DNA from 4 places in the Psychrobacillus mangrovi genome. Region 1 is predicted to be linked to each of the others. Evidence: riboswitches for the same ligand, from Rfam matches in the RefSeq annotation. Region 1 holds a riboswitch; each other region holds the start of a gene.
What was found. Region 1 has a riboswitch for S-adenosylmethionine ahead of mtnW (2,3-diketo-5-methylthiopentyl-1-phosphate enolase). Riboswitches for the same ligand answer to the same signal wherever they lie in the genome.
Positions count from the first base shown of each region.

Region 1 (7,907 bases):
TGAATACGCCCTATGTCCATTGGATCCACGGCCGCTGATGCAACCCATGGGCTATTGTCTTTTTGGATCATTTGTAAATCTTCGTCGCTCATATCGATGCTGTAAACTTTAATATCTGTTCTACCTGCTTGCTCAATAGCACGTACCGCACCTTTTGCAAATTCGTCCCAAGCTGCCCATACTGCCGTGATTTCTCCTTCATTTGGATATTGCTTTAAAACTGCTTCCATTTGCGATTGTGTGTCTAGGGCTGTATTTTGTGTCGCCGCACCAAACGTAGAGATTTCTTTAATTCCTGGATTTTCATTTAAGAATTGCTCATAAGCAACTTGTCTTCTTTCCATAGGTGCAAAACCTGCAACCCAGATTTTCACAATATTTGCTTCACCATTAGCATCATTTTTTAATTTTTCTAATGTCATTTCAGCCATCTTTTGATCGCCTTGCTCTAACACTGTAATGCCTTCTACTTCCACACCTGCATCAAAAGCTACGACTGGTATTCCTTTATCAACAGCATTTTGAACTCCTTGATTTAACGCTTCTTTTGTACCGTGATCAATTAAAATCCCATCTACACCTTGGTTTACTGCTGCATCTAGATTGGAAGCCATTTTTGCTAAATCACCTTCCGAAGTAAACACTGTTACAGTACCACCAAATTTCTCTACTTGCTCCTTTACACCTTCAATGTATTGTGCAGAAAAAGTACCAAGGTTTTGTTGCATAACCAATGCGATTTTCTTACCTGATAGCGGATTATCGGATGCTTCTGAATTAGCAGGTGTAGTTGTTGCTTCCTTTGCATCCCCTTTTGGTTGACACCCCGTTAATATAATTCCAATTACTAATAATACGGATAATAGCCATGCTGTTTTTGATTTCATGTTTGTTCTCCCTTTTCTTTAATTTATTAAACTAGGAATATTTTTAGTGTATTCCGGATAAATAATTCCTTTTTCTGTAATAATCGCTGTAATGTATTCGCCAGGTGTTACATCGAATGCAGGATTAAATACTTTTGTATCGAGTGGTGCTACCTGCTTTCCTGCAATGTGCGTAATTTCCTCCGCTGGACGTTCTTCAATAGGAATCTCTTTTCCGCTCTTGATGGTCAAATCAAAAGTGGAAGAAGGAGCTGCCACATAAAATGGGATATTAAAAGCTTTTGCTAATAAAGCCAAGTTAAGTGTTCCGATTTTATTGGCCGTATCTCCGTTTTCTGCTATGCGGTCTGCTCCTACGATAATTGCTTCTATACCTTTTGCTCCGATTGTATGTGCAGCCATGCCGTCTGTTATAAGTGTGACATCCACTCCAGATTGTTGAAGCTCCCATACTGTTAGGCGTGAACCTTGAAATACAGGTCTAGTTTCACAAGCGAATACTTCAAACTTTTTTCCTCTCTCACTGCCAAGATGGAATGGGGCTAATGCGGTACCATATTTTGCGGTTGCAATAGAACCTGCATTACAAATAGTCATCACTTTTGTTTGATCTTCAAGCAAGGACAAAGCATATTCGCCAATATTTCTACAGGATGCTTCGTCTTCTTGATGAATGTTTACAGCTTCCTCAAGCAAAAGTACCTTTGCCTCTTGTACTGTTACAGCATTTTCAACAGAACTTCTTAAACGTTCTAAAGCCCAAACTAAATTGACTGCTGTTGGTCTAGAATTAGCTAAATACAAGAAATCCTTGTTCAGCTGGAGATGAAATTCCTCTAAGATATTTGTTTCATACCTCTCAGCTGCTTTAGCTAATCCATATGCTGCGGTAATACCAATTGCCGGAGCCCCTCTTACCTTGAGAGTGACTATGGCATCGTATACGTCTTCCAAAGTTTCTAGTGTTAAATACTCAACTACGTGAGGTAATTTTTGCTGATCCAATATACGAAATTCTTTATCGTTCAACTCTATTGATAATGGAATACTCATTTGCGAAACCTCTCTAATAATCCAAATACTTCATCAATCGAACAAATTTCATAGCGTTTTAGTATAAGTGCTTCCCCTATTTGTAAAGTTTGCTTTTTGAAATTAATTCGTTGGTTATCATCTTCAATACTGTCCAAATCTTTTACGTGAGCTAACCCAATTGTGCGTCTAATTAATTCACAACCAGCAAAGCCTAATGTATCACTGAAAATTTTATCTAAGATATATTCTTTATATCCTTCTGTATCTTTAAAGGGGTGACTACTAGTTTTCCATAATTCCGAAAACTCTGAAGAAAAAATTTCCCATGTTTGTTGGATATGGTTGAGAATTACAACCCGCTTATCATTTTCTCTTGTGACAGTTTGAACGATTAAGTTTGCTAAAAACAAACCGACATCAAAGCCAATAGGTCCATAGAACGCAAACTCTGGGTCTATTACTTTAGTTTCTGTTTCACTAGCGAAGATACTACCTGTATGCAAATCTCCGTGAAGCAATGCCTCTGCTTCCGTCATGAAGCTATTCTTTAATTTTGCAACCTCAAGCTTTAATGTGCCATTATTCCAAATAGCTTTTACGGCTTCTCTCAACAATGGTTCAAAATCATTTGTCTCTTTGTCAAAAAACGGATCCGTGAAAATTAGATCTTCTGTAATTTTACACAACTCTGGATTCGAAAACTCTGAAACTAGTTTCTTTTTTTCGAATGGATGTAATCCAAAGTCAGATGTATGAAATAGCGTTTGAGCAAGATATTTACCAATGTGTTTTGAAAGGTTTGGATAAGATTCAAGTTCAATTAACCCTTCACGGGCAATTTTTAAATGGGATAAATCCTCCATTACCGTAATGGCTAGAACTTCATCAATTGCATAAACAGTTGGAACAAGACCCGCAGCAAACTCCGCATGTTTTTTTAAGGCATTTGCTTCAATTGCTGCACGTTTTAACGTAAGTGGCCAGCTTTCTCCAACAACTTTTGCATATGGTAATGCCTGCTTAATAATAAGACTTTTATCACCACTCAATTCCTTAATATAAAATACATAATTCAGATTACCGTCACCTATTTCCCGACACTCCAACTCTGCATCTGGTGGGAAGAAGTTAAGTTCTTTTGCATATAAAACTGCCCCTTCTTCTGTTAATGATTCATATTGTTTCTCTATAGCTATCGTCATTATTCTCTACCTTTCCGTTTCAAAATAAAAAGCCTCTTTCATAAGAAAGAGGCGTAGAATAAGAGATCTCTCGCCTCTTATCTTTCAGAAAGTTACCTTTCTGATGGAATTAGCACCGTGCCTTATGAGATTTTCATCTCGGCGCAAATTGCGCCCCGTTTCACAACGGTATTACGGTCGGTTGCTGGGCTTCATCGGGCCATTACCCTCTGCCTGCTCTTGATAAGAGTGCTATTACTTAAAACTTTATACTGTTTGAAAAATATCCTAGCATATTCAAAAAACATCTGTCAATAATTTTTTTAATACAATAAAAATTCTCATAACTATATTGACAATCTTTCAGTCTCATGAAATAATCGTTATTAATTTGACTAACTCAATTGAATAACTTTTTCTTATTTAGAGCAGGTGGAGGGACGAGCCCTATGATACCCGGCAACCGATCCATTAATGGGCACGGTGCTAATTCTTGCAGTCAACAGACTGAGAAATAAGAAGTCGTTAAACTATTAACCTCTTCTTATGCGGAAGAGGTTTTATTATTTTGAGGAAAGATTATCCACTATGGATAATAACTACGTAGAATTTTAGATTTTTTATTTTGAAATATAAAGGATAGTGATAATGAATGAGTGGAGTTACTACTCTCTATCAGGTGTACGGTAAACCTGGAACTTTTGAAAAAAAAGCAGAAGGAATTGCGCTAGGTTTAACTATTGGATCCTGGACGGATTTACCATTACTCGAGCAAGAGCAATTAAAAAAGCATAAAGGAAATGTTGTTTCGATAACTGAATTTGAAAGTGTTCACCATCCGCTAAAACATGATGAAATTAAGGCTGAAATTAAAATAGATTATCCTAGTGCTAATTTCTCCGCAGATTTACCTGCCATTTTAACAACAGTTTTTGGTAAATTGTCATTAGATGGTGAAGTGAAATTACTCGACTTAGAATTCTCATCAGACCTTTTAAGTAATTTTCCTGGACCACGATTTGGAATTGAAAGTATCCGTAATCTGCTAGGTGTGTATAATCGTCCACTTGTCATGAGTATTTTTAAAGGAGTAATTGGAAGAGATATAGATTACCTATCTGAACAGCTACGTCACCAAGCTCTAGGTGGAGTAGATCTTGTAAAGGACGATGAAATTCTTTTTGAAAACCCACTTACTCCTTTCGAGAAAAGGATAATCACAGCTAAAGAGGTATTACGTCAAGTGTATGAAGAAACGGGACACCGAACACTTTATGCGGTCAACTTATCTGGGCGGACATCCGATTTAAAATCAAAAGCCAAAAAAGCAAAAGATCTTGGGGCAGATGCTCTATTATTTAATGTTCATGCATATGGTCTAGATGTACTTCAAGAACTTGTGGAAGATCAAGATATTCAGTTGCCGTTCATGGCCCATCCAGCCTATAGCGGAGCATTTACTTCTTCCTCATTTTATGGAGTTTCAACACCCCTCCTACTTGGTAAATTAACTCGTTATGCAGGAGCCGATTTTTCATTATTCCCTTCCCCTTACGGAAGTGTTGCACTTGAGAAAACAGCTGCACTATCACTTGGGGAAGAATTGACTAAAGATAGCGCTGTTAAGCGAACTTTTCCAGTTCCTTCAGCTGGAATTCATCCTGGATTAGTCCCTTTGTTAATCGAGGATTATGGCATAGACAGTATTATAAATGCAGGTGGTGGAGTGCATGGTCATCCTGCTGGCGCAACGGGAGGTGGTCTTGCCTTTAGGCAGGCCGTATCAGCAGTTCTGGATGGAATTCCGTTAGCTGAAGCAGCAAAACAATATCCAGAACTAAATGCTGCATTGGAATTATGGGGGTAAGCATTATGAGTAAGCTAGTAATCTATTGCGATTTTGATGGTACAATTACTAACCAAGACAACATTATCTCTATTATGAAAAAATTTGCTCCACCAGAATACTTGCCGATCAAAGAGAATATTTTAGAGCAAAAGCAATCTATCCGAGAAGGTGTTGCTCAAATGTTTGCTTTATTACCTGTATCTTTAAAAGATCAAATTGTAAGCTACTTGCTTGATCAGGCTGAAATTAGGGAAGGATTCGCCGATTTTGTTTCTTATACGAGAAAGCATGATATCCCTCTTTATATTGTTAGTGGTGGAATTGATTTTTTTGTTCATCCAATGTTAGAAAAGTTTGGTCCTTTTTCCGGCGTTTATTGTAATGAAGCAGACTTCTCAGGAGAAAGAATACAAATCAATTTTCCACATGTCTGCGATGAATTCTGTACTAACGAAGGATGCGGATGCTGTAAACCATCCATTATTCGAAAACTTCAAGAAAAAGATTCGTTAAGTGTTGTGATTGGTGATTCCATTACAGACTTAGAAGCGGCAAAATTAGCAGACATTGTAATAGCACGGGATTTTCTTATTGAAAAGTGCAAGGAATTGAGTATTCCATATGAACCTTTTGAAAATTTTCGAGATGTAATGAATATTATTGAAACAAGGTTAGGTGTTCAAACATGATAACACTCCGTGGTAGATGGGAAGAGTTAGCAGATATAAAAGACGAACTTGCTAGAAGAGATTGGTTTATGGGCACTAGCGGAAATTTAGCAATTAAGGTGAATGACAATCCAACAGAGTTTTTAGTAACAGCAAGCGGAAAAGATAAGAATAAACGAACAAAAGAAGACTTTTTACACGTAAATATAAATGGAGAGCCGATAGAAGAAACCATTTTAAAGCCATCAGCAGAAACATTATTGCACTGTGCTATTTATTCTAAAACTTCTGCCGGCTGTAGTCTCCATGTTCATACTGTTGCAAATAACGTAATCTCCGAATTATACGGAAATCAGGGAAAAATCAATTTTCAAGGGCTAGAACTTATTAAAGCTTTTGATTTGTGGGAGGAAGATGCGATTCTTTCTATTCCAATCATTCCAAATCACGCTCATATTCCACGCCTCGCTGAAGAGTTTCAGACATATTTAGATGGTGATAAAGGAGCTGTTCTTATCCGAAATCATGGTATTACAGTTTGGGGTAGGGATGGTTTCGAAGCAAAGAAGTTACTTGAAGCTTGTGAATTCTTATTTCAGTATCAATTGACATTACGTCAAATTAAATAAAAATAAGAGAGGAAGATTTAGATGGCTATCATTAAAATTCAAGGAACAAACGAAACAATTGAAGCACAAAACGAGGTTGCTGCATTTTTAGAGCAACAAGAAGTAATATACGAGCATTGGGATATTGAAAAGTTACCAGCGCAGCTTCGTGAAAAGTATGATCTTAGCGATGCAGAAAAAGATGAAATTTTAAATGCATTTAAAGCAGAAATTGATGATATTTCAGAACGTCGCGGATACAAAACAGCTGATATCATTTCTTTATCTGATTCTAATCCCAATTTAGATGAACTATTGAAAAACTTTGAACGTAAACATCTTCATACTGATGATGAAGTTAGATACATTGTGAGTGGTCACGGAGTATTTATTATTCAAGGAAAAGATGAAAATTTCTTTGAAGTCCATTTATCACCAGGTGATCTAATCTCCGTTCCAGAGAATATCACACATTACTTCACACTTGCAGAGGACCGTAAAGTAGTAGCTGCACGAATCTTTGTAACGACTGAAGGATGGGTACCGGTCTACCAAGACGAAGAAGTTGCACAAGGTTAATAAAAATGGATGAGTCGCTCCCGCTAAGTGTAATGCTCACTTCTTATATCGGATGAATAGTAATCTTTATATTTTTTAAACAAAAAAACGTCTATCTATTAAATAAACTCCTAAATTGCCTGTTAAAAGCAATTTAGGAGCTTTATTTTTTATAACAAGTAATCCACCTTGTTAAAGTACATTTAAATACCTTCTGTAGCACGGTATGAAAGTGTTCTGACTTTTCAGCTTCCCACATTTGTAAGAAACGCTGAAAAGTAAGTATATTTTTTCCTTGTCAAACGAAGAACTAAGAATAGACCAATACAATATCCGAATATCGAGATATTTAAGAACTTTTTCCCTATACATATTGAAAAATAAAAGGTCCTTTTATTTACAAATTCGACTGTAGGAGTATAATGTGAGATGATACAAAACAACCCTCTTTATGTAGTAAAATATTCTATATAGTAAACATGCTTTACATTTTATATAAATAGTTCACTTTTAAGTGAGAAAGTGAGTGGTACAAAACAATGACACATGAACCAGAATTGACGCTTGTCGAACATTTAACAGAATTAAGAAAGAGACTTATAATTGTAGCCGTAACCTTTGTTCTTTCTCTAGCCTTAGGATTTTGGATGGCGCCAAAGACATTGACTTTCCTTAAACAACAACCTACTGCTGCTCACGTGGAGTGGAACGTATTTGGATATACAGATGGTTTAATGATTTATGTTAAATGTGCTCTAATACTAGCTATTTTAATTACATTACCAATTGCAATGTACCAAATTTGGTTATTTGTTAAGCCGGGACTACTAGAGAAGGAAGCAAAAGGAACTATTTACTTTATACCCGTTTCTTTTTTCTTGTTTTTAGCCGGCATTAGTTTTAGTTATTATATATTATTTCCTTTAATGCTGAACTTTATGTCTAATATTAACGACTCGATTGGCGCTTTGGAAACTTATGGAATGCAACAATATTTTACGTTTATGTTTAATTTGATCATTCCTGTTGGAGTTGTTTTCGAGTTACCTGTTATTATATTATTTTTAACAAAGTTAGGCATTATCACACCAAATCGATTAAGAAAGATGAGAAAAGTCTCT
Region 1 covers NZ_JBAWSY010000017.1:21,086-28,992, reverse strand. The annotation lists gene WAX74_RS16665 (sugar ABC transporter substrate-binding protein) at 1-887, opposite strand, end outside; gene mtnA (S-methyl-5-thioribose-1-phosphate isomerase) at 906-1,940, opposite strand; gene mtnK (S-methyl-5-thioribose kinase) at 1,937-3,124, opposite strand; SAM riboswitch class I at 3,199-3,353, opposite strand; SAM riboswitch class I at 3,520-3,624, shown strand; gene mtnW (2,3-diketo-5-methylthiopentyl-1-phosphate enolase) at 3,756-4,970, shown strand; gene WAX74_RS16645 (2-hydroxy-3-keto-5-methylthiopentenyl-1-phosphate phosphatase) at 4,976-5,641, shown strand; gene WAX74_RS16640 (methylthioribulose 1-phosphate dehydratase) at 5,638-6,249, shown strand; gene WAX74_RS16635 (1,2-dihydroxy-3-keto-5-methylthiopentene dioxygenase) at 6,271-6,807, shown strand; gene tatC (twin-arginine translocase subunit TatC) at 7,326-7,907, shown strand, end outside.

Region 2 (7,907 bases), on a different contig from region 1:
ACTTCAGTTGACACTTTCCATTTCTTAGGATGAATCTCTTCAACTGTACCTTTTGCTTTTAGTAATACTTTTTGCGGTGTTGGTTTTAAGAAATCGACATGCAAAGAGCCTGTTACGAAACGGGGTGGAGCTTCGCCACTTCCTGGCTCGTGACCATTTCTTCGATGTAAAGCAAGAGATGCAGATCCTGTCCCATGGCAATCTACTATTGCTCCTATTAAGCCTCCGTATACAAATCCCGGTATTGCAATATGTTTTTCTTTTGGTTCATAAACTGTTTCCGTCTGGTCCCCATTCCAGTACGTCCGTAAATGATACCCATGTTCATTTAATCTCCCACATCCATAACACCAAGCAAAATCATCTGGATAATCATCCTGTATAGCTCGAATGTTTTCCTCCATCTCTCTTATTCCCCCTTGTAATTTTAGATTACTTATATAATACTTCTCTTCTATCTTGAAATATAGGAATTCTTTTTCGAACATCTTCTATCTGTTCTATATCAATATCCACTAATTGAACCGTCTCTTCATTCTCGCCTACCCATAAAATTTCACCCCATGGAGAAATTACCATGGAATTACCATTAAATGAATTGTTCGGATTACTTCCAACACAGTTTACAGCAATAATAAAAATTTGATTTTCAATTGCTCTTGCTTGCAACAATATTTTCCAGTGATCAATACGGATATCCGGCCATTCTGCGGGAATAAACATAACCTTTGCACCATTTAAGGTATGAACCCTCGTCCACTCGGGAAACCGTAAATCGTAACAAATAATTCCCCCCATTTCTATTCCATCTAATGTAAATAAGTTTTTTTCATTACCTTCTTCAAAATAATGATGTTCATCCATTAATTTGATTAAGTGTACTTTGTTATATTCGGAAATAATCTCTCCTGAAGAATTGGAAACATACATTGTGTTGTAAAATTTATCTCCTTTTTTAGTTGAAACAGACCCTCCAACAATATGAATATTTAATTCTTTGGATAATCGAGAAAATAATTTTTTCGTATTTTCTCCTTCTAAATCTGCAATTTCTTCTAGTCTTGTCAAATCGTAACCAGTATTCCACATCTCTGGTAGCACAACAATCCTAGCCCCTAAGGATGCAGCTTCTCTCACTTTTTCCTCTACCTTCAGAAAATTTTCTTTTGGCGCACCAAACACAATATCTAATTGAACACATGCAATTTTCATTTCGCCACCACCTATAGACATAATACTTAAAAGATTATAAGATTTGTCTAATCTATGCAACTAATTAGAAAAAGAGGTATCGCACATGGAATTTTCAAATCGATTAAAAAGTTTACCCACTCAATTTTTTGCAACACTAGTTCAAAAAGTAGCACTCGCGGTGTCAGAAGGAAGAGATGTTATAAATTTAGGACAAGGAAATCCAGATCAACCTACTCCTGAACATATTGTAAAAGCTCTACAAGATGCTGCAACAAATCCAATAGCACACAAATATTCTCCTTTTCGAGGAATAAATGAATTAAAGCAAGCTGCTGCAGATTTTTATTTACGAGAATACAAGGTAGAAATAAATCCAAATACCGAAGTGGCTATTATGTTTGGAACAAAGATAGGTCTAGTTGAGTTACCATTAGCTATGATGAATGAAAATGAACTTCTGCTCTTACCAGATCCAGGTTATCCAGATTATTTATCGGGTGTCGGATTAGCAAGTGTCCGTTTTGAAACAATGCCCCTGCTAGAAGAAAATAGTTTTCTTCCTGATTACAGTAAATTAACAGAAAATCAAAAACAAGACGCTAAGTTAATGTATTTGAATTATCCTAACAACCCTACTGGAGCTACTGCAACGAAAGAATTTTTTGAAGAAACTGTTAAGCTTGCGAAAGAATCAGATATAGCAATAGTGCACGATTTTGCTTATGGAGGAATTGGCTTTGACGGCAAAAAACCAATTAGCTTTTTAGAAGTAGAAGGTGCAAAAGATGTTGGTATAGAAATGTATACTCTATCTAAAACTTATAATATGGCCGGATGGCGTGTTGGTTTCGCAGTTGGGAATCCTAAAATGATTGAAGCAATCAATATTATTCAGGACCATTTATTTGTCAGCCTGTTCCCTGCAATACAAACTGCTGCTGCTGCAGCACTCAACGAGAGCCAGGAATGTGTAGATGATCTTGTTTCTTTGTATGAAGGAAGAAGAAATGCATTAGTAGAAGCTTGCTCAAGAATAGGATGGAATATCAAAGCACCAGAAGGCTCCTTTTTTGCATGGTTGCCAGTTGCAATAGGTTATACAAGTCAAGAATTTGCAGACTTACTTTTAGAAAAAGCAGATGTCGCTGTAGCTGCTGGGAATGGTTTCGGATCCTTTGGTGAAGGCTATGTTCGTGTCGGCTTATTAGTGGATGAAGTTCGATTGGTAGAAGCCATTAATCGTATTGAAAAGCTCAATCTATTTTAAAATAAAACCCGATTTACTTTTGTAAATCGGATTTTATTTTTTATATTCTATTTGGAGATGTTTTATTGGAATCCACTGGGTAAAACTGGTTAGTCCCTGTTTCCTCATCAAACTTACGATGAAACCCCATTCCAGTAACTTCAGCTAAAACTACATCTACTGTAATGTCAGGGTTTTCTCCTTTCATAAAATGACCTCCAAAAACGTTGCCATGTTGATCACACATAGACCCGTGAAAATGAGTTTCGTAGTCCCCATCTCTTTTACACACCACACCTGTTCCCTGTAAAAATTCTATTGGTCCCTCGTTTACTATAAGGTTATTATATCCAACTCCAATTTTAGAAGTTTCATTCGGAACAAGATAGACAAAACCACTTCTTTGAAAACTTCCAAAACAACTAATGATAGTTGCATATTCAATGCAATTTTCTTTGCATAATTCCTCTATTCCTTCAAGTAAATCTGTTCCATAAACAAGTCTTGCTCCAACAATTTTTCCAAACTGACCGGTAGCATAATTTGCACTTACTAAAGACATAAAATTCATCATCCCTGCATATTTATTTATTGATAATAACTTTAAACTAACCAGACTGAAAATTTCAACTAGAAAAAATTTGTTGACTTTAATAAGTTGATGTAGTAAATTAACTTTTATGGAATAGCTGAAAAATTAAATAGCTTTTATCTCTTATCAAGAGTAGCTGAGGGACTGGCCCGTTGAAGCTCGGCAACCATCTACATTATTTTATGTAGAAAGGTGCTAAATCCTGCAAAACAATTGTTTTGGCAGATAAGAGAGGACAATAGTATTTTCGTGTGCCTCTCTTTCTGTGAAAGAGAGGCTTTTTATATTTATTCAACGAAAGTTATAAATTATAGGAGGAAAATGAAATGAAAAAATTTGGTTTACTTTTATCAACTGTACTTTTATCTGGAGCGCTAGCAGCATGTGGGGATAGCTCAACTGATGGAGATAAAACAGAAGCATTAAATGAAAAAAAATTAGTTGTAGGGGTTACAGCAGGACCACATGAACAAATCGTTGAAGTTGCAAAAGAAGTAGCTGCAAAAGACGGACTAGAAATTGAACTAAAAGTTTTCTCTGATTACATACTTCCAAACACAGCACTATCTGAAAAAGACCTAGATGCTAATAGTTATCAGCATGAGCCTTTCTTAAATACTTTTAACGAAGACCATGGAACAGATTTAGTACCTGTTGGGAAAACAATTCTAAATCCAATGGGAGTTTACTCAGACAAATTTGACTCAATAGATGATCTTCCAGACGGAGCAACTTTTGGGTTACCTAACGATCCAACTAACGGCGCTCGCGCACTATACATTTTAGAAGAACACGGCCTAATCAAAATAAAAGAGGATAAAAGAGAAACTGCTTCCATCTATGATCTAGAAGAAAACCCAAAAAATTTAAAATTCATTGAGCTAGAAGCAGCACAAATTCCTAAACAGTTAAGCGAAGTTGATGCGGCAGCAATTAACACTAACTTTGCTTTAGATGCTGGTATTAATCCAAAAGAAGATTCTATTTTACTAGAGTCATCTAATTCACCATATGTAAACTACATTGTTGTACGCGCTGAGAATAAAGACGACCCAACGATTCAAAAGTTTGTTAAAGCTTATCAATCAGAAGAAGTTAAAAAATTCATCGAAGAAGAATTTCAAGGTTCTGTATTACCTAGCTGGGAAGAGTAGATGATATTCGGAAACGTTACCGACCTCGGTAACGTTTTCTTTAGAAAGGAAGGCAAACAATGATTGTTTTAGAAAATATATCAAAAGAATTTAAAAGTAAGAATGGCATTGTAAAAGCAGTAAATAATGTCAATATACATGTGAAAAAAGGCGAAATCCATGGAGTAATTGGATATAGCGGTGCTGGAAAGAGTACACTCATTCGTTGCGTTAATCTTCTAGAAAAACCTACTGAAGGTAAAGTTTTTATAAACGGAAAGGAAGCAACCTCCCTCCCCCTTCCAAAACTAAGAGAAGTTCGGAACAAAATAGGAATGATCTTCCAAGGTTTCAACTTGTTAAAAACAGCGACAGTTTACGATAATATAGCTATCCCTCTGAAACTTCTTGGGTATGATCAAACAGAAGTAAAAACAAGGGTAAATAAATACTTAGAAATTGTAGGCCTGACGGATAAACATAATAACTATCCAAATCAATTATCAGGTGGTCAAAAACAAAGGGTTGCTATAGCACGTGCTCTTGCACAAGAACCAGAAGTGTTATTAAGTGACGAAGCGACAAGTGCGCTTGATCCTGAAACAACTGATTCTATCTTGGAACTCTTATTAAAAATTAATAGAGAATTAGGGATAACAATTTTATTAATCACGCATGAAATGAATGTTATTCAAAAAATTTGCGATTATGTATATGTAATGGAAAATGGAGAAGTAGTTGAACAGAATTCAGCTATTAATCTATTCACTAAACCAAGTCACACAACCACTAAAAAGTTTTTAAATACAATTAGTCAGCGAAATTTACCTCCTACTTTAATCTCACAATTAAATGTTAGTGGAGCTGTTACACGTTTAACATTTGTTGGAGAAAGTACAGGTAAGCCTCTAATCGCAGAAGTTAGCCAAAAATTCAATGTTCAGCCAAATATTTTAACTGCTAATATTATTGAGTTAAAAAATGGGATCGTTGGTAACATTGTCATTCATTTGATTGGTGTTCAAGATCAAGTAAATGCAGCAATAAAATTTTTGGAAGATCACGGCGTTGGCACTGAAGATTTGGAGGGACAATCATGAGCAGATCCGAACAGTTTATAGAGCAATGGTTACCGATTATCGGAAAATCAGTGATTGAAACATTCCAAATGGTTGGCATTTCATTGTTTTTCTCTGTTTTAATCGGAATTCCTTTAGGAATTTTAATCGTATTAACTAGACCAGGTCAGGCATTACAAAATAAAATTTTATATCAAATTAGTAATTTAATTATTAACATAGTACGTTCAGTACCTTTCATCATTTTACTATTTTTCATACTTCCTTTTACGAAAATAATTGTTGGTACTACAATCGGTGTTAAAGGAGTTATAGTTCCATTAGTTATCTATACTGCTCCATATATTGCACGCTTAATGGAATCTGCCTTACTTGAAGTAGAGAATGGTGTAATTGAGGCCTATACAGCGATGGGAATTAAAACAAGATCGATTATTTGGCATGTACTGTTAAGAGAAGCCCGCCCTTCTATCATTTTAGGATTAACTATATCAACAGTTAGTTTAATAGGCGCAACTGCCATGGCTGGTATGGTTGGAGCTGGAGGACTTGGAGATTTAGCCTACCGTTTCGGACATTTACGTTATGAAGTTGATGTCATGTACGCTACTGTCTTTATTTTAATTATCCTCGTACAAAGTATCCAATCAATCGGTAATAGATTAGCAGCTAGATTGAAGAAAGATTAATCGGAGGTTTTCATATGACTAACTATTTGTATGTTGAGCGCAACGGTTCTATCGCTACCCTCATTTTTAATCGTGCAGAGAAGAAAAATTCTTTTTCTCTTGCTATGTTTCAAGAGCTAGGTAATATCTTAGATGAGCTCGAAGATGATTCTAAAATAAAATTATTAATTTTAAAAGGTGTGGACGAAAGAGCATTTTCATCCGGTGCAGATATTACGGAGTTCCTTGAAAATCGTTTTTCTGCACAAAAAGCTAAAGATTATAATGATGCTACTTTGGAATCTATTGAAAAACTATATCGTTTTCCTAAACCAACAATTGCTCTTATTAAAACATTGGCAATTGGTGGTGGATTAGAGTTAGCTAATTCTTGTGATTTTAGGTTTGCTACTTCTGGCAGTAAGCTAGGAATCACTGCTTCTAACATCGGTATTATATACAACTTAACTAGCACCAAGCGGTTAGTAAATCTAATTGGCCCATCAAAAGCAAAAGAACTACTTTATACTGCTAATTTAATCTCTGCTGAAGAAGGAAGAGAAATAGGTTTAATTGATTATGTATATCCAATGGATGAGATTGAAGAGAAATGTCATGAGTTTGCCGAACAAATTATCCGTAAATCTTCTGTAGCAAATAATGGTATCAAGCAAGTAATTCAATCGATTATAGACGGTGAGAATGAAGAAACGAAAGAAATAGAACAACTAATTTTAGATTCATTCAGTTCGGAAGATTATAAAGAAGGAATTCAAGCATTTTTAGAAAAAAGAAAACCCAATTTTTCTTAAGAGGTGAGCTATATGTCAACTATTAAAAACAATGATTTGTTATTAGATAATATCGGTTCTAATGAAAAATATCCTATCAATTTTAGCGAATTAGAACAAGCTGCAAAGGAAAAACTAGAGGCAGGTCCTTTTGGATATATCCGCTCCTCTGCAGGTGGTGAAGAAACTTATCGTAAAAATAGCAATTCATTTGAAAAATATTCGATTGTACCAAGATTTCTTACAGATGTTTCTGCATTAAATACAGAAGTTACTATACTTGGTCGTACATACCCTCACCCCCTTTTTATAGCTCCTGTAGGTGTAAATAAGATTGCACATGAGGATGGGGAAATTGCTGTAGCTAAAGCAGCGGCAAAATTTAATTATCCTTACATTCAAAGTACCGTGTCAAGTTATTCGATCGAAGAAATCGCAGAAGCGACAGAAGGCAGTTCGAAATGGTTTCAATTGTATTGGTCACAAAACAAAGAAATTTCTTTTAGTATGATTCAAAGAGCTGAAGCAGCAGGATACGAAGCAATTGTTTTAACTGTAGATACAGTTATGCTTGGTTGGCGTGAGGAAGATGTAAGAAATCAGTTTTCTCCTCTTAAACGCGGTTTTGGTCAAGGTAATTATGCCTCTGATCCTGTTTTTATGGCTGCTCTACCGGATCAGTCGAAGGATGCCATTATAGATAGTATGATAGAAAACATCTATCATCCTACATTAAATTGGAACAACATCGAGGAATTAAGAGAGTATACTTCATTGCCAATATTACTGAAAGGTATTCTTCATCCAGAAGATGCGAAGCTAGCAATTGAAAAAGGTTTGGATGGCATTATCGTTTCTAACCATGGTGGGCGTCAGTTAGATGGTGTAATTGCTAGTATCGATGCCCTTCCTGAAATAGTTGAGATTGTAAACGGTAAAATTCCAGTACTTTTTGACAGTGGTGTAAGACGTGGTTCAGATGCAGTAAAGGCTCTAGCACTTGGAGCAACCGCAGTATGCATTGGACGACCTTTTATATGGGGATTGGCTAGTGGCGGTCAAGCTGGTGTTGAAAGGGTTCTTGAAAATTTTCTTCAAGAAACAAATGTTTCGATTTCATTGAGTGGAGCACGAAATTTAGAGGAGCTTCGTAAGTTAAAAATTGTACGAAGCTAATAGCAGTTTTAAAAGGTGGTAAGTTACA
Region 2 covers NZ_JBAWSY010000001.1:271,846-279,752, forward strand. The annotation lists gene WAX74_RS01385 (PaaI family thioesterase) at 1-404, opposite strand, end outside; gene WAX74_RS01390 (carbon-nitrogen family hydrolase) at 433-1,212, opposite strand; gene WAX74_RS01395 (pyridoxal phosphate-dependent aminotransferase) at 1,298-2,461, shown strand; gene WAX74_RS01400 (PPC domain-containing DNA-binding protein) at 2,502-3,002, opposite strand; SAM riboswitch class I at 3,153-3,264, shown strand; gene WAX74_RS01405 (MetQ/NlpA family ABC transporter substrate-binding protein) at 3,359-4,186, shown strand; gene WAX74_RS01410 (methionine ABC transporter ATP-binding protein) at 4,246-5,265, shown strand; gene WAX74_RS01415 (methionine ABC transporter permease) at 5,262-5,933, shown strand; gene WAX74_RS01420 (enoyl-CoA hydratase/isomerase family protein) at 5,948-6,724, shown strand; gene WAX74_RS01425 (alpha-hydroxy-acid oxidizing protein) at 6,737-7,879, shown strand.
Region 2: it holds a riboswitch for S-adenosylmethionine, as region 1 does, so the genes downstream of both, WAX74_RS01405 (MetQ/NlpA family ABC transporter substrate-binding protein) here and mtnW (2,3-diketo-5-methylthiopentyl-1-phosphate enolase) in region 1, are expected to answer to the same signal.

Region 3 (7,907 bases), on a different contig from region 1:
ATCATTATTTTCACCTCAAATTTGTTCGTAAAGCAAAAATGCCTTTTACAAATGGTTCTTTTAGAGCTGTATACGTTGTTATATTCATATTTTCACTTTCGGCAAAAACTATTTTCAACTTTTTATATTCTTCTCTTACCTCTTTTTTTGTATTTAAATAATCTCTGAAAAAAATCAGGTTTTTCCATATCTCCTTGTCGTAGTCGACTAAATGGATATAATGAGTTTTTACTTTGTATGTATTATCTGTAAATTTAGCTAACACAATTTCTCCTGGCCTTTCCACTCGCAATCGATTAAAACCAATACTCTGTAAGGCTTTCATAAAGGTGTTATCTATATGCTTTATATCATTTAAACCTATTAATATATCGATGATGGGCTTTGCATCCATCTCTTTAATTGCTGTACTCCCTATATGTTCTATCTGTTTTGTTTGCAATTTTGTAACCGCCACAATCTCCTGTTTAACTCTATTAAATTCTATATTCCACTCACTAGTATATTTACATAGTTTTACTTCATCTTTAGATAAACCCAGTCTCATGAAAATTTGTCCTTTCCAAAAGAAATACCCCTCTTCTTATATTCTGCAAGAGGGGTGTATAATCCTTTAATTTAACTTATTTGTTCGTCTAAAAAAGTAACTAAATCTCTTTGATTTCCTGGTGCAACACCATGTGCAACTGGATAGCTTTTAAAGGTAACCTTTGCTCCCTTTTCTACGAAATAATCTCTACTAGCTGTTCCCCATTCATATGGCAGCATATTATCAAATTCACCATGTGATATAAATGCATTTAAATTATTCACTGATTGATGCTCATACTCTTCTTTTACAAATGCTGGAATATAGCCGCTTAGTGCAATAATTCCTTTTATTTTGTCACCCATAACCAATGCTAACGATTGAGTCAATATAGCACCTTGGCTAAAACCGAGAAGGAAAAGCTGATTAGTATCAATAGAATAATTATTACTTAATTCTTCTATTAATGACTGAAGATCCCCTACTACCTGATCAAAAACAGCACGATGAGGTTTCCCTAGACCCTCTATTGTAAAAAACGCATATCCAGGGGGTTGTGAAATCGGTCCACGAATACTAAAAATATGGCATTTCTCATTGAAGCTAGAAACAAGACCAACCAAATCGTTTTCATTGCTCCCCATTCCATGCATTAAAAATAATGCTGGATATTTTTTATTGTCTTCTAAATCTTGTGGAGCACTATGGATATAAGTAAAATTTGAATTCATTATTATTTTCCTTTCTTTTTAGGTATTGACAAAGTAGTCCACTTATCTTCTGGTGTAACTTGTTTGGCTAGATAAATTATCTGTCCAACGTGAATAGAAATATGTGTAATACTTCGTATGAATGCTTCCAAGACAGTATGTGATTTATTTCGAATATATATCGTTTGAAGTAAGTGTTTTTCTTCTATACTATCAATTGCTTTCAAAAATACTTCACAACCTATTTCCCACACTTTAAGTAATTCTTCCCGTGATTCTATTGTACTTTCGAATTCACCGTCCCTATCTCTGTCGATCTTTTCTCCATCAGTCGATAAAAAGTCTGTCCATCGAGAAATTAAGTTTCCGCTCATATGCTTCACTAGAACATCTACACTATTTGATTGTTCATTTGGCGACCAAAAAATTGCTTTTTCGTCCATTTGCATAATCGCTTTGTCTGTATCTCTTTTCAACTCCACAAATTTCAACCGTATATTCCGAACAAATTCAGCATGTATTATAGTTGAATCTGACAATAACATCATCTCCTTTTATACTATTTTCAATAACCAATAATGTTTTACCTTCCTTCTTTCCAAAGAAATCAAATCCCTTTGAGTGAAACGATATTATTGGTAACATTATACTAGAATATATAGAAAAGGAGATGTTAATATGATTTCAAAAGTAGAAATTGGCAAAACCACACTATTTGTGAATCCTGTTGGTCTAGGAACAAATGCAGTTGGTGGCCATAATTTGTTTCCTAATTTAAATGATGAAACCGGAAAAGATATTGTGCATACAGCACTTAACAATGGAATTGATTTTTTAGATACGGCTTATATTTACGGCATTGGTAGATCTGAAGAGTTAATTGGCGAAGTATTAAAAGAAACAAAGAAACGAAGTGAAATAATTCTAGCTACTAAAGGCGCTCATAAAATCACGGATGAAAAAGTAGTCATTGACAACTCCCCTGCTTATTTAAGAGAAACTGTGGAAAACAGTTTAAAACGACTTCAGACGGACTATATTGATTTATTCTACATCCATTTTCCCGATGATAACACACCAAAAGCTGAAGCAGTCGGTACACTTCATCGTTTAAAAGAAGAAGGAAAAATACGCGCAATTGGAGTATCTAACTTTACTTTAGATCAGTTAAAAGAAGGTAACCAAGATGGTTATATTGAAGTACTTCAATCTGGATATAACTTATTAAAACGTGATGCAGAAAAGGATTTACTACCTTATACAAAAGAACATGATATCTCCTTTATTCCTTATTTCCCACTTGCTTCGGGTCTATTAACAGGTAAGTATGATAAAAACAGTACTTTTGGAGAAGGTCTCTCAAAAAATCCTTTATTCCAAGGGGAAGCATATGTTAACAATTTGGAAAAGGTGGAGCAGCTTCGACATATTGCCAACGATAAAAATGTAGGCGTTTCTAACATTGTGCTTGCATGGTATTTAACGAGAGAGAGTATTGACACTATTATACCAGGTGCTAAAAAACCTGGACAAGTTCTAGATAATTTGAAAACTGTAGATGTTCAACTAACCAAACAAGAAATAGACAGAATCGACCAGATTTTTCAATAATATAAATAAAATAGGAGGCTGAACAAAAGAATACTTTTGTTCAGCCTCTTTTTCGTTATTCCCACTCGTAAGGTGTTTCTTGATAAACATAATAATTTAACCAATTATAAAATAATAGATGGGTATGAGATCGCCAAGAATTTAATGGTTGTCTAGAAGGATTATCATTTGGAAAGTAATTTTCCGGAACATCAATTTCAATTCCTTTGTTCACATCACGAGCATATTCTTCCGCTAAAGTCGTTGCATCATATTCCAAATGCCCAGTTATCATAATATGCTTTTCGTCTTCTGAAATTACAAGGAAAACGCCGGCTTCTTTTGAATTAGATAGCAGATTAAGTCTGGTATCATTTATAATTTCATCATATGAGACAGAAGTGTAACGAGAAACGGGTGCATAAAACTCATCATTAAATCCTCGCACTAAATTAACAGTTGGATCTGATAAACGGTGAGAAAAAACGCCAAAGCATTTCTTGGACAATTCAAATTTACCAATTCCATAATGATGATAAAGAGCAGCTTGTGCACCCCAACATATATGTAAGACAGAAGTAACGTTGGTTTTCGACCAATCCATTATTTCTGTCATTTCGCTCCAATAATTTACATCTTCAAATTTCAAATGTTCAATTGGTGCCCCAGTAATGATCATTCCGTCATACTTCCGGTGTTTAACCTCTTCAAAAGTTGTATAGAAAGTGTCTAGATGTGTTTTACTAACATTTTTGGACTCATATGTTGCAGTATTCATGAAGGTCACATTCACTTGTAAGGGTGTATTACCTAATAATCTAAGAAGTTGTAATTCTGTTTTTTCTTTTTCTGGCATCAAATTTAATATAATAATGTTGAGCGGACGAATATCCTGAGCAACTGCACGCTCCTCGTCCATAATAAATATTTTTTCTTTCTTCAGTAACTCTGCAGCAGGCAATTGTTTGGGAATTTTAATTGGCATACATTTCTCCTCTTTTCCGTAAAAATAAAAACCCTCTTTTCTAATAGATAAGAAAAGAGGGTAAGCAAATGCTCTCAGTTCTTATCTTTCAAGATTAAAAATCTTGTAGGAGTTAGCACCTTTCTAACAAATGTTAGAGGTTGCTGAAGCTTCACAGGGCCATTTCCCTCAGCTTCTCTTGATAAGAGTATATTATTTTTTATTCTAATACATTATTTTCATACTATCATTTTCTGAACATTTAAGCAATGACCTATTATATTTAAACACGATTGATTGCTTCTGCTTTTCTATTTAAACAAAGTGGACTTATAAGATAATGAAATCTATTATTCTTGTCTATCCAACCAGATTTCCATTAATTTTTCTAGTTTCAGTTCCTTCTCGTCAATTACTAATAATAATTTTTCATAATCATTCCAGTCATTTTGATCATCCTTCTCTTGTCTTAGTTTACTTATTTCGTTTTCCATTTCAAAAATTTGTTCTTCTATTGATAATATTTCTAGTTTTCCCTTACTTTTTTGGGTTTTTACTTTTTCTTTAATTTCAATTGATTTTGTTGTCTCATGCATTACTTGGAGCTCGTTCCACTTTCCTCGGGCCCATTCATAAGATCCTTCAAAAGTAGTCAAACGTCCAGAGTCCAGCCATGCAGTACGAGGAAATAATTTATTTAAAAAGTAACGATCATGAGAAACGGTTAAAATTGTACCCTGAAAGTCTTCTAGTGCATCTTCTAATACTTCTCTCGATTCTATGTCTAAATGGTTGGTTGGTTCATCTAATATTAACAAGTTGATATCTTGGTGCATTAATTGGGCAAGTCGAAGTCGCATACGCTCTCCACCACTTAAATCCCCCACCCGTTTAAAGACATCTGGACCATAGAACATAAACTGTGCTAAAATGTGCCGTGCTTCCCCTTCCGCAACGCTCACTTCACTTCTAAATACATCTATTAAACGTTCTTTTGGATTCAATATCTCAAAGTGTTGAGAAAGAAACCCAATCCGTACATTACTACCTAATCTAGCAGTACCTTCATCCGGATTAATTTCACCTCGCAATAACCTTAGAATTGTTGATTTTCCTGTTCCATTTCGTCCAACTATTGCAACTCTATCTTTCCAATAAACATTCAAATTCGTTTTTAAAAGTAGTATTTTTTCTCCGAATGACTTAGAAACGTCTTCCATAATGACAACTTCTTTACCACTTCTAGGTGCAGCATCGAATGATAAACTCATCTTCTTAGGGTCTATAATTGGTTTTCTCACTTTCTCCATTCTTTCTAATGCACGTTCCATGTTTCTAGCTTGTCGATGAAGCCCAGGATTTGGTGGAACAGCTTCATTTGCCCACTGTCTCAACCGCTTAATTGCTTCCCTCATTTTTTTTATCTTTTTTTGTTGTTCTTCATATTCCTGAAATTCCCTCATGAGTCGATCTTCCTTGTCAACTATATAAGAGGAATAGTTACCATGGTATAGAGTTAATTCTCCGTCCTCTAGATCAGCTACTTTTGTGATTACTTGATCTAAAAAGTATCTATCGTGCGAAATAATAACAACGGTTCCTGTGTAGTTAACTAAATATTGTTCTAGCCATTCAACAGCAAATAAGTCTAAATGGTTGGTTGGTTCATCTAATAACAATAAATCTGGTTGTGTTAACAATAATTTACCTAGCATTATTTTTGTTTGCTCTCCACCACTTAAGTTTGAAAAAGATTGGTGAACGAACGAGGATAATTGTAAACCTTGGATAACTCTTTCTATTTCTGAATCCAAAGAATATCCCCCAAGATTAGTGAAATCCTCTTGTACATTTCCATATTCTTGAAGCAATTTTTCCATATCAGTTTGATTATCCGTATAGGATAATTTTTCTTCTATTTGTTGCATTTTCGATTGTATTGCTTTTAGCTTTTCGAAAGCACTATTTAAAACATCCATACCTGTTACTTCTTCAGAAAAAGATGGTATCTGTGCTAAATGGCCAATTTTAGTTCCTTTTTTAAAGTTGATAATACCAGTATCTGGTGACTCCATGCCGGTAATCAATTTAAATAGTGTCGTTTTTCCTGATCCGTTTCTTCCGACAATTCCCAATTTGTCTCTTGTTTTAATCGACAAAGATAAGTTTTCAAAAATGGTATTTCCTCCGAGCATTTTACTTACATCTTGTATTGTACAAATCATATGTTTCGCTTCCTTTCAAGTTCAATATAGCTGGAAGCACTTTTTCTGCACAAAAAAAGACTGCTTGAAAAGCAGTCCTCTCCCATTAAAATATGGTTCAGAAAGAATGACTTATCAGCTGTGAAATTCATTTAATTTACTAAAAATGGGCAGACTTCTCCCGTTGTTAGAAATTTCATGAGTAATCGCACAGAAAATGGATAAAAATACCAATATAAATCCATATGCGTTCACAGCGTTTTTCATACTTTCTTCACCTCCGTTCAGTTAGTTAAAAATATTCTAACATATAATTATTTTATTCACAATAATCATTTTTCAATAAGATGATCATTGTTATCGTCTTTATCAATAATACCCTCTTCATTTTCAACATTTACATCTTCATTACCAGTTACAGGACTATTACCAGTCTTACTATCAAGCTGTGTTTCCGTCTTGGGTGGTCCATTTGTGTCACGATTTGATCCACACGCTGATAAGCTCAGCAATAGGAAAACTAGAGAAACGCTAAGAATTTTTCGCATAAAATGTCTCCTCGTTTTTCATTAGATTGCTCATATTCTAATGTTTTATCCATAAAAAAACTCCAATACTTTACGTATTGGAGTTTGGTTGGCGTTTAATTATTCTTCAATATCAAAGTGAATTTCATCTTCGTCATTATATTCAGAACCATTTTCAAATAAAACGGTAGTTCTTAATATAAGATTGCTTACGTCGTCATCTCCATGTGGAAGCCATCTTTCATCTGGCATAATTTCAAAGGGAATCATTTGAACATCTTTAGAAGCAACAGCTCCGACTAATTCGATGGAATGCTTTGAAATAACTTTTGAAACTTCCCCATTAATTAATTTGAAAACCTCTAGTTTAATATTTTCAATTGATTCATCATCATGGACTCCGTTAATATATATTGTCCCTGATAGGTTGATACCATGCTCTATATATGGGTGATCAACTACTGTTTCTATTTTTATTGATTGTACCTCAATGCAAGATTCAAATTTCCTGGCCATTACTCTCAATCCACCTTGTTATTTGTATACTCATAATGATTTTCTATAACTGGTTCATATTTATTGTAACGTCTTTTAAATAAAGTATAAAAATGTGAAATAATAACTTTTAATATTGCATACCCTGGAATCCCTAATATTACACCTGGTACACCAAATAAAGATCCCGAAGTAATTAAAACAAATATTATAGTTATAGGGTGTACATGCAGTGATTTACCCATTATCTGTGGAGAAATAAATTTCCCTTCTACTAATTGAACTATTGTCCATACTACTGCAAGTTTTACTAACATAAATGGAGAAGTAACAAGGGCAATTATAGCAGCTGGAGTTATTGCGATTACCGGTCCTAAATAAGGAACAACACTAGTTACAGAAGCAATGACACCAAGTAAAAATGCATAATCCATCCCAATAATAGAGAATCCAATAAATATCATAAATCCTATGCACATAGACACTAAAATCTGTCCTTGAATATAAGAACTGATTTGTTTATCAATATCATGGAAAACTGATTGTAAATCATCTCGCATACGGGGTGGAAAAAGCTTCATCACAAACTTTGGAAGTTTTTCTCCATCTTTTAATAAATAAAAAACGATAAACGGGACTGTTACAATTGCTAAAATAAAACTAGTTAACACTCCAACTATGGAAGATATACCAGTAGCAATTCCAGTAACTGTACTTTGAATAAATTCACCAATTTCTGTCGGTAAATCTTTCAAAATCGTATTTACCTGGGTTTCAATTTGCGAATAATAATCGGAAACTATTGAAGTACGCAAAAAAGTGTCTAGTGAGTTAATTAATTGGATAAAGTAACCAGGAAACTCTGCTACCAATTTCGTAGACTGTGCC
Region 3 covers NZ_JBAWSY010000001.1:149,936-157,842, forward strand. The annotation lists gene WAX74_RS00785 (histidine phosphatase family protein) at 1-5, opposite strand, end outside; gene WAX74_RS00790 (GrpB family protein) at 11-547, opposite strand; gene WAX74_RS00795 (alpha/beta hydrolase) at 619-1,260, opposite strand; gene WAX74_RS00800 (DUF1572 family protein) at 1,263-1,778, opposite strand; gene WAX74_RS00805 (aldo/keto reductase) at 1,918-2,850, shown strand; gene metA (homoserine O-acetyltransferase MetA) at 2,906-3,814, opposite strand; SAM riboswitch class I at 3,893-4,002, opposite strand; gene abc-f (ribosomal protection-like ABC-F family protein) at 4,144-6,018, opposite strand; gene WAX74_RS20950 (RAxF-45 family protein) at 6,133-6,264, opposite strand; gene WAX74_RS00820 (hypothetical protein) at 6,330-6,545, opposite strand; gene WAX74_RS00825 (sporulation protein) at 6,645-7,040, opposite strand; gene WAX74_RS00830 (AI-2E family transporter) at 7,046-7,907, opposite strand, start outside.
Region 3: it holds a riboswitch for S-adenosylmethionine, as region 1 does, so the genes downstream of both, metA (homoserine O-acetyltransferase MetA) here and mtnW (2,3-diketo-5-methylthiopentyl-1-phosphate enolase) in region 1, are expected to answer to the same signal.

Region 4 (7,907 bases), on a different contig from region 1:
AGTGGTTCATAGGCATAAGTAAAGTTTTCTTTCCTTATTTGCTTTAGCTCATGTTGAAATTTAGCTATGTTAAATTGTTCAATTGATTGTTGTTCTTGTTCAATCCAATTTGTTATTTCTAATGAGTTGGCATAGGCTGCAAATATTTTACCCGACGCTGAAGATAATGGTAATTTTGTTCCTACCTGTGCACCAATATTTAACCCGTAATTTGTATTCCATAAATTCGTAATGACAGGTCCATCATTAACCCAAGTTACAAGTAAAGTCGTCATACTTGTGAGTTTACTTATTTCTTTAAAATACGGAGTTAATCTATCTATAAAATCAGCATTTTGCATTGCTGCAGTTCCGTATTCTAAAAATTTATAGCCTAATGAGTAATGACCACGTTTCTGATCACGGTATAATAAGTCCATTTGCGTTAATGTATTTAAGTATTTATATAAATTACTTTTGGAAATACCTGTCGTTTCTTGAATATCTGAAAATCTTAAAGGAATATCACTTTGCGCAACGGTATCGATAATTTGAATTCCCAAAATTAAAGAGCCGATGGTTGTATTGTTAGACATTAAATTAATTCCTTTCTCCGTTTGTATTTATAATGTATCACAAAGAACGGTTTAGAAAACTAAGACTAAGGAGTATTTTACAATGACATTAGAAAATTTGAAAGAAAGTTCTACGAAAGTCAAATCAATCATCCATCAAATGGTTAGTTTAATAGAAACAACTGAAACATCATTATTATATAAGAAGCCTTCTGATGAAGAATGGTCAGTTATGCAAATTGCTTGTCATGTCAACGAAGCAGTAGAATTCTGGGTAGCAGATTTAGAAGCGTTATTAATCGTTCCAGGGGCAAAATGGGGGCGTAATCATGAACATGTTAGACGTTTAGCTGCTGTTGAAGAAAACTATGTTGCTTCTGTTTCGAAAGAACAAGCGATTGATCGTCTCCAATCACTAATTCCTGTTACAGAGCGAGCATTAGGTAAAGTCCAAACGGAAGACCTAGAAAAAACTGCACCGAGCTATAACCCTAATTTTGATGGCAAACCGCTATCTTTCTTAATAGATCATTTAATTATTAAACATATAGATAGTCACTTAGGTCAGATGGAACGTCATTTGGCAAAAATACAATATCAAAAAATTTAATAAGATTAATTTCTTGATTAATTACTATCTTAAAAAATATTAACCAAAGATGAGAAATCAATAGCTAAATGAGATAATACCTTAAGGATGAGATAGCATACGCTAACTCATCTTTTTTAAAACTATTTAAATCTACATGGATTTTTTAAAATGGTATAATTTAAAGTAATTTCTGTCGAATAACAATTTGAATACGTTCACGGAACCGAGCAATTGTAGAAAAAGTGTTTAATCATAACAGCTATCTATTACTTAATGGTGTATAGGGGGTTTATATGGGGAATTTTTCTTCTTTGATTAACGAGTTTGAAGAATCGAATTTTTTTAAGCATATAGGATTTGAATGTAAAAGTGTTGAATATGGTAAAGCAATCATTCAAATAAAAAAAAGGCCAAACATTTCCAATTTGCAAGATATGTTGCATGGGGGAGTGATAATGTCTGGTCTAGATATCGTAATGGGGCTAACATCTAGGTCATTGGGAGTTAAGGCTGCATCGACAATTCAAATGGAAGTTAGGTTTATAAAAAGTGTCTTTGAAGGGACTACTGAAATAATTGGGGACCTTGTATATCGCTCAGACAATACGGCGATTTTAAATGGCAAAGTTATCGATGAAAAAGGTGACTTAATTGCATATAGTACAGCTACATTTAGATTATATAACTAAATCGGAATATATTGTATTTCCTAAAAGATCCTGAACAATTGCATAAAAAATTTTTATAAAGAGAAGAGAGACTAATTCAATATTTTGGGCTCTCTTTTATTATGTGCCATTAAAAAGCTAGGAAAAACACTTAACCATATGTCTAGCTCATCAAGTTGCTTTAATAACAGCAGGGGGAAGATATTTCGCTAACATTGTCAATTTCATTAATTATTATTAAAACGTTTTGAATTTTCAGTTATATAACTTATAATTAAATTAGAACGAGCGTTCAAATGTAAGAAGGAGCTTTAATATATTGAATAAAAGACGTTATGACAGTGATAAAGCAAGACAAACAATAATGGACAAAGCTTTCCTTTTATTTTCTGAAAAGGGGTACATTCAAACATCTGTAGAGGATATTTCAAAAGCTTCTGGTTATAGTAAGGGACATATTTATTATCATTTTGAAAATAAAGAAAAGCTTTTTGTTTTATTAGCACAAAAATCAATGCGTGAATGGCTTGCAAAATGGTTGGAAAAGCAATCGGCTTATACAACTGCTACAGAGAAATGGTATGGAATGGCTATGCATGTTTTATACAATTATCAGACACCACTATTAAAAGCTGGGCAGGAGTTAGCATCTGATCCAAAATCAAATCCTGAATCCGTTAAGAAATTATACGAGCTAGCAGTAATACCAATGGGTTCTTACCATTCAATTTTTCAAGATGGGATTGAAAGAGGAGAATTTCAAGATGGAAATATAGAGGAGTGGACTGCCCTATTAGGAACATGGCTTGGAGGCTTGTGCCAACTTACAAATACCACCCAAGATTTAAGTAAACTAGAGCCACTTTTTAAACAGGCAATTACAATCTTTTTAGCTTCGATTAAAAAAAGGGGGAATTGATATGAAAATCGGGTTCATTGGAGACAGTCTAACAGAAGGTAGACCTGGCATTTCTTTCTTTCAAATATTAAAAGAAAGGTATCCGACTGCCACTTTCGTCAATCTTGGAAAACCAGGGGAAACAGTTAAAAGCTTGCATCTACGGTTAACAAAAACGAAACTAGCCACTGATTATGATTTAGTCTTTCTTTGGATTGGTGTTAACGATGTATATTCTAAACTCTTGAGTGTTCAAGCACAACCAGTGGTAAATGATCATGAGGAGTTTAAAAAGGTATATGAGAAAATTTTAGATATGATAATTTCTTCTTCTAAAAAAGTAATTGCCATATCGCCATCAATAGTTGGAGAAAACCTTCAGAATTCTTCTAATAAAGAAACAAAAGAGTTGGCTGCCATCATTGAATCCATTAGTAAAATGAAAGGGATAGATTATGTTAATCTACAAACAGCTTTTGAGGAGCACTTAGTTAATATGAACAGCTCAGATTACATTAGCACAAATCCTTTGAGAGTCATGCTGGATGTTTTCTTCTATAAGAAACCCTCTAAAATCGACGAGTTATCTAAAAAAAGAGGACTTCATCTAACTTTAGATGGAATCCATTTAAATAGTACTGGTGCAAAAATAGTAGCGGACGTATATGCAACAAGCATAGATCAATTATGTCTCCAGAAAAACTAGCTAAAATTGCATTGAATGGCGTTCATAAAAACAAACCCATTATTTGTCCAATGCCATTGCGCAGAACAATAGACATCTTTTTTACACTGGTTCCTACAACCCACCGTTCACTTATGAAACTAGTTTGTAGGGAAGGTAGAAAAGCACGAATTTCTTAGACAAAATAACTCCGAGTACTCGGAGTTATTTACCGACAATATAAGTCTTTAAAAGTGCGGCACGCTCACGTAAGCGGACTTTCGCTTCCACCACTTCGGGAGTCTTTGCTGCTACCACATCCGTTTCCCAATCTAGTTTTTTAGCAAGTATTTTTGCTCGCTGTAGATGGTAGTCACTCGTAATGATCGTCACAGACTTTACGTTTTCTGGCAATAACTCTTGGGAAAATAATAAATTTTCATAAGTAGATGTCGACTGATCTTCAATGATTAGCCTGTCTTCTGATATTCCATTATCCAAAAGAAAATTTCTCATTACGACCGCTTCCTCAATATCTTCGTCAGGTCCTTGTCCTCCAGAAAGTACAAAGGTAACATGAGGGTATTCATTGGCATACGCAAGTGCAGATTCCAATCTGTACCTTAATGAAAGCGAAGGAACATTCCCTTTTTTTACTTTTGCACCGAGTACAATGGCGTATTCGTTTGAACCATCAGCTTTAGGATTTAAACCGTCTTCCATCCATTTACTAGTAAGCGTCCACAAACCAACCCCACCGGCAAGAACAAACAAAGGGATAAGCACAATCCACCTCATTTTTTTAGTCATTCCAATTCACTCATTTCTTTTATAAAGAAGGTTTTTTTCTTTTTAAAAAAGTAGAAATTCTCATCTCTTCTTTACGAGCTAAACGACGAAAGTTTTCTATATGCAAAATGAGTGCCATTACGAATAAAAAGCTCGCAATTGCAACTGGTATATATCCTTCCGAAAACCATATAGCCTCGCTTAAAAATACAAAATAAAAAACAAAAACACCAATTAATAAGTAGTCCGTTAAAATAGTTGTACCAATTAATAATAAAAGCCCGATCAACCCCACAGGCCAATAAATAGCTAAAAGGATGCCAATAATAGAAGCTGTTCCTTTTCCGCCCTTAAATCCAGTATAAATAGGAAAGTTATGACCTAAAATGACAGCAGCCCCAGCTAAGTAAAGAAGTGCATCCTGTTCTAAACTAGAAAATGAACCATTTTGCTGCATAAAAAGCCTGGTTGCGATAATCACAAATACACCTTTAAAAATATCGATGAAAGCGACAAGTATTCCGTATTTCATTCCAAGCACAACGGCTGCATTAGAAGCACCTGAATTTTTGAGACCTTCTGCTTTAATATTGATTCCGCTAAAAAACTGAGCGACCTTCGAACCATGAATAGAACCAATTAAATAACTTATTATAAAAATAGTAATAATCCATATTCCCATTACAACACCTCCTCAAAATAACCTCCATACATTAAACGTACAAGCCTTAAAGAAGTTTCAGAATTTTTATAAAAATACTTGACTTATAGATTAATAGAGTTTTATACTTTGTAACAAGATGGAATAACTAATCTAATACTCTTATCAAGAGTGGCGGAGGGAATAGGCCCTGCGATGCCCGGCAACCAACAAGTTCTAAACTTGGAAAGGTGCTAAATCCTACAAATTCACGAGCGAATTTGGAAGATAAGAGGAGGAATATGCGAAACCGCACCCCTCTTCTTAAAGAAGAGGGGTTTTTGTTGTTTGTCCGACTAACGATGCGTTTTCTGGCAGACATAGGTGCTTTTGCGTGTCTTTTAATCCTCTCCTGCATCCATATGTGCCCATCTAAAAATATTATTTAGGAGGAATTCAAAATGTCAAATTTCCAACCAGAAACACTTCTTTTACACGGTGGTCAGCAACCAGATCCAGTTACAGGTTCACGAGCAGTGCCAATTCACAAAACAACTTCTTTTGTATTTCGTGATACAAACCATGCCCAAAATTTGTTTGCACTAAAAGAGACGGGCAATATTTATTCACGTATAACTAATCCTACTGTAGATGTTTTTGAACAACGAGTTGCTCTTCTTGAAGGTGGAACTGCTGCTGTTGCACTATCTTCTGGTATGGCGGCAATTGCATTTTCCATTTTGAATATTGCAGGAGCGGGCGATGAAATCATTGCAGCGGAAAACTTATATGGTGGTACTTTTAATTTATTCGCACATACATTGCCTCGTTATGGTATTAGCGTAAAATTTGTAGATTCAACTGATCCAGAAAACTTCCGAGCAGCAGTGACGGACAAAACGAAAGGGTTTTTTGCTGAAATTATTGGGAATCCAAGTTTGAATGTGCTAGATGTAGAGAAAGTTTCAGCGGTTGCAAATGAAGTAGGTGTTCCATTATTAGTGGATAATACATTTGCAAGCCCGTACGGTGCTAATCCAATTAAACACGGTGCCAACATTGTGATCCATTCAGCTACGAAATGGATCGGCGGACATGGAACAACTATCGGAGGAGTAGTTGTAGATGGTGGTAACTTTGATTGGAATTCAGAAAAGTTCCCTGGTTTTACAGAGCCAGATGTTACCTATCATGGCTTACGATATGGAATTGATGTTCCAAACGTAGCGTTTGCAATAAAACTACGTGTTCAATTGCTTCGCGATTTTGGTCCTGCACTAAGCCCAGAAGCAGCATTTTCTTTTTTACAAGGTTTAGAAACACTTCATCTACGAGTGCCGAAGCACAATGAAAATGCACAAAAGATTGCAGAGTACTTATCTAACCATGAAGGAGTGGAATGGGTTAACTATTTAGGTTTAGAAAATCACCCGTCCCATGAAATCGCACATAAATATTTACACAATGGCTTCGGTTCTATCTTAACTTTTGGAGTGAAGGGCGGAAAAGAAGCGGGAAGACATATTATTGATAATATTGAGATTTGGTCCCATGTAGCAAACGTAGGAGATGCAAAATCATTAATTATTCATCCTGCATCTACAACTCATCAACAATTAACACCTGAAGACTTAGTGAAATCGGGTGTTACAGAAGACTTAATCCGCTTGTCTGTTGGTCTAGAGGCAGTAGAGGATTTACAAAATGCACTTGATAAAGTACTTGTAGGAAAAACAAATGTCCTCTCTAGATAGAATTTTGTTGTTAATTGGGCTAAAATAGTCTACAATATGTAAAATAGTCAATCGTAAAAAGTTGCGATAGAGATTTTATTAAAATATGAATGTAGAAGCTCAATTGTGCAGATTCAAGTGGAGGAGAAAGTATGGCGAAAATAAAAGCAGCGATTCTAGGTTTTGGAACAGTTGGCCAAGGAATTTATCACATTGTGAATGAAAAAAGAGAAGATCTTAAAAAGTCTTTAGGATTAGATATTGAAATTAGTGCTATTCTAATTAATAATTTAGCAAAAGAAAGACCTGCAACGCCTGGTGTTCTAGTTACAGATGATTTCGAGGATATTATTAATATTCCTGGACTTCAAGTTGTGTTTGAAGCTATTGTGAACGAAGAACCAGCCTATGGCTATCTATGTAGAGCCATTGATAAGGGATGTCATGTCATTACAGCAAATAAAGTGATGTTCTCTAAATATAGTATTCAGCTACATGAACGTGCAAAGTCACGTGGTGTTTTTATCGGATATGAAGCAACAACAGCAGGCGGGGTTCCGGTTATTAAAACATTGAAAAATTTACTTCAAGTGAATTCAGTGAAAAAAATTCAAGGTATTCTAAATGGAACTTCTAACTATATTTTGACACAAATGCGCTTAAATGAATGTCAGTTTGACGACGCTCTAAAAGAAGCGCAAGCGTTAGGTTATGCAGAAGCCGATCCATACAATGACATTTCTGGCCAAGATGCATTCCGTAAGTTAATGATTCTGAGTGCACTTGCATTTAAAAAACAACCGAATTGGGATGACGTACGTGTAGTTGGTATTGACGAGATTTCATTAGAGGATGTGAAAAAAGCGAAGCAAGAAGGATTTCGTTATCGCCATGTTGCAGAAATAGAGCAAGACGAAAATGGAGAGCTTTTCGCTTCTGTAGGACCACAACTTGTTGGTCCAGATCATCCGTTATATGCTATCGAAGGTGTAAACAACGCAGTTTCCTTAGATACAAACTATATTGGTACGCTTACACTTGTCGGACCTGGAGCAGGTATGTACCCAACTGCAAGTGTCATGGTAGAAGATTATGCAGAAATCATTGGCAAACGTGCAGGGTTCATGATTACAATCTAAAAAGAGAATAAAGGGTTTCTCCTCATTAGATTGAAGACAAAAGGCAGTTGGGAATGTGTTCATTCCAACTGCCTTTAATATTGTTCTTTGCTAAATTATCTCTATCATTTACGAGAGTAGTACTCTATGAGTATTTATATTTACTCTGTAATTTTATTATCATAATGAATTAGGCATTGGACAAGTGACCGTTCCTCCGGGGAAAGCTATAATAAAAAGACTGCAGATAA
Region 4 covers NZ_JBAWSY010000005.1:196,943-204,849, reverse strand. The annotation lists gene WAX74_RS09815 (IclR family transcriptional regulator) at 1-575, opposite strand, end outside; gene WAX74_RS09810 (DinB family protein) at 658-1,164, shown strand; gene WAX74_RS09805 (PaaI family thioesterase) at 1,440-1,835, shown strand; gene WAX74_RS09800 (TetR/AcrR family transcriptional regulator) at 2,134-2,733, shown strand; gene WAX74_RS09795 (GDSL-type esterase/lipase family protein) at 2,735-3,418, shown strand; gene WAX74_RS09790 (YdcF family protein) at 3,602-4,186, opposite strand; gene WAX74_RS09785 (glycerol-3-phosphate acyltransferase) at 4,206-4,847, opposite strand; SAM riboswitch class I at 4,986-5,100, shown strand; gene WAX74_RS09780 (O-acetylhomoserine aminocarboxypropyltransferase/cysteine synthase family protein) at 5,267-6,559, shown strand; gene WAX74_RS09775 (homoserine dehydrogenase) at 6,691-7,677, shown strand.
Region 4: it holds a riboswitch for S-adenosylmethionine, as region 1 does, so the genes downstream of both, WAX74_RS09780 (O-acetylhomoserine aminocarboxypropyltransferase/cysteine synthase family protein) here and mtnW (2,3-diketo-5-methylthiopentyl-1-phosphate enolase) in region 1, are expected to answer to the same signal.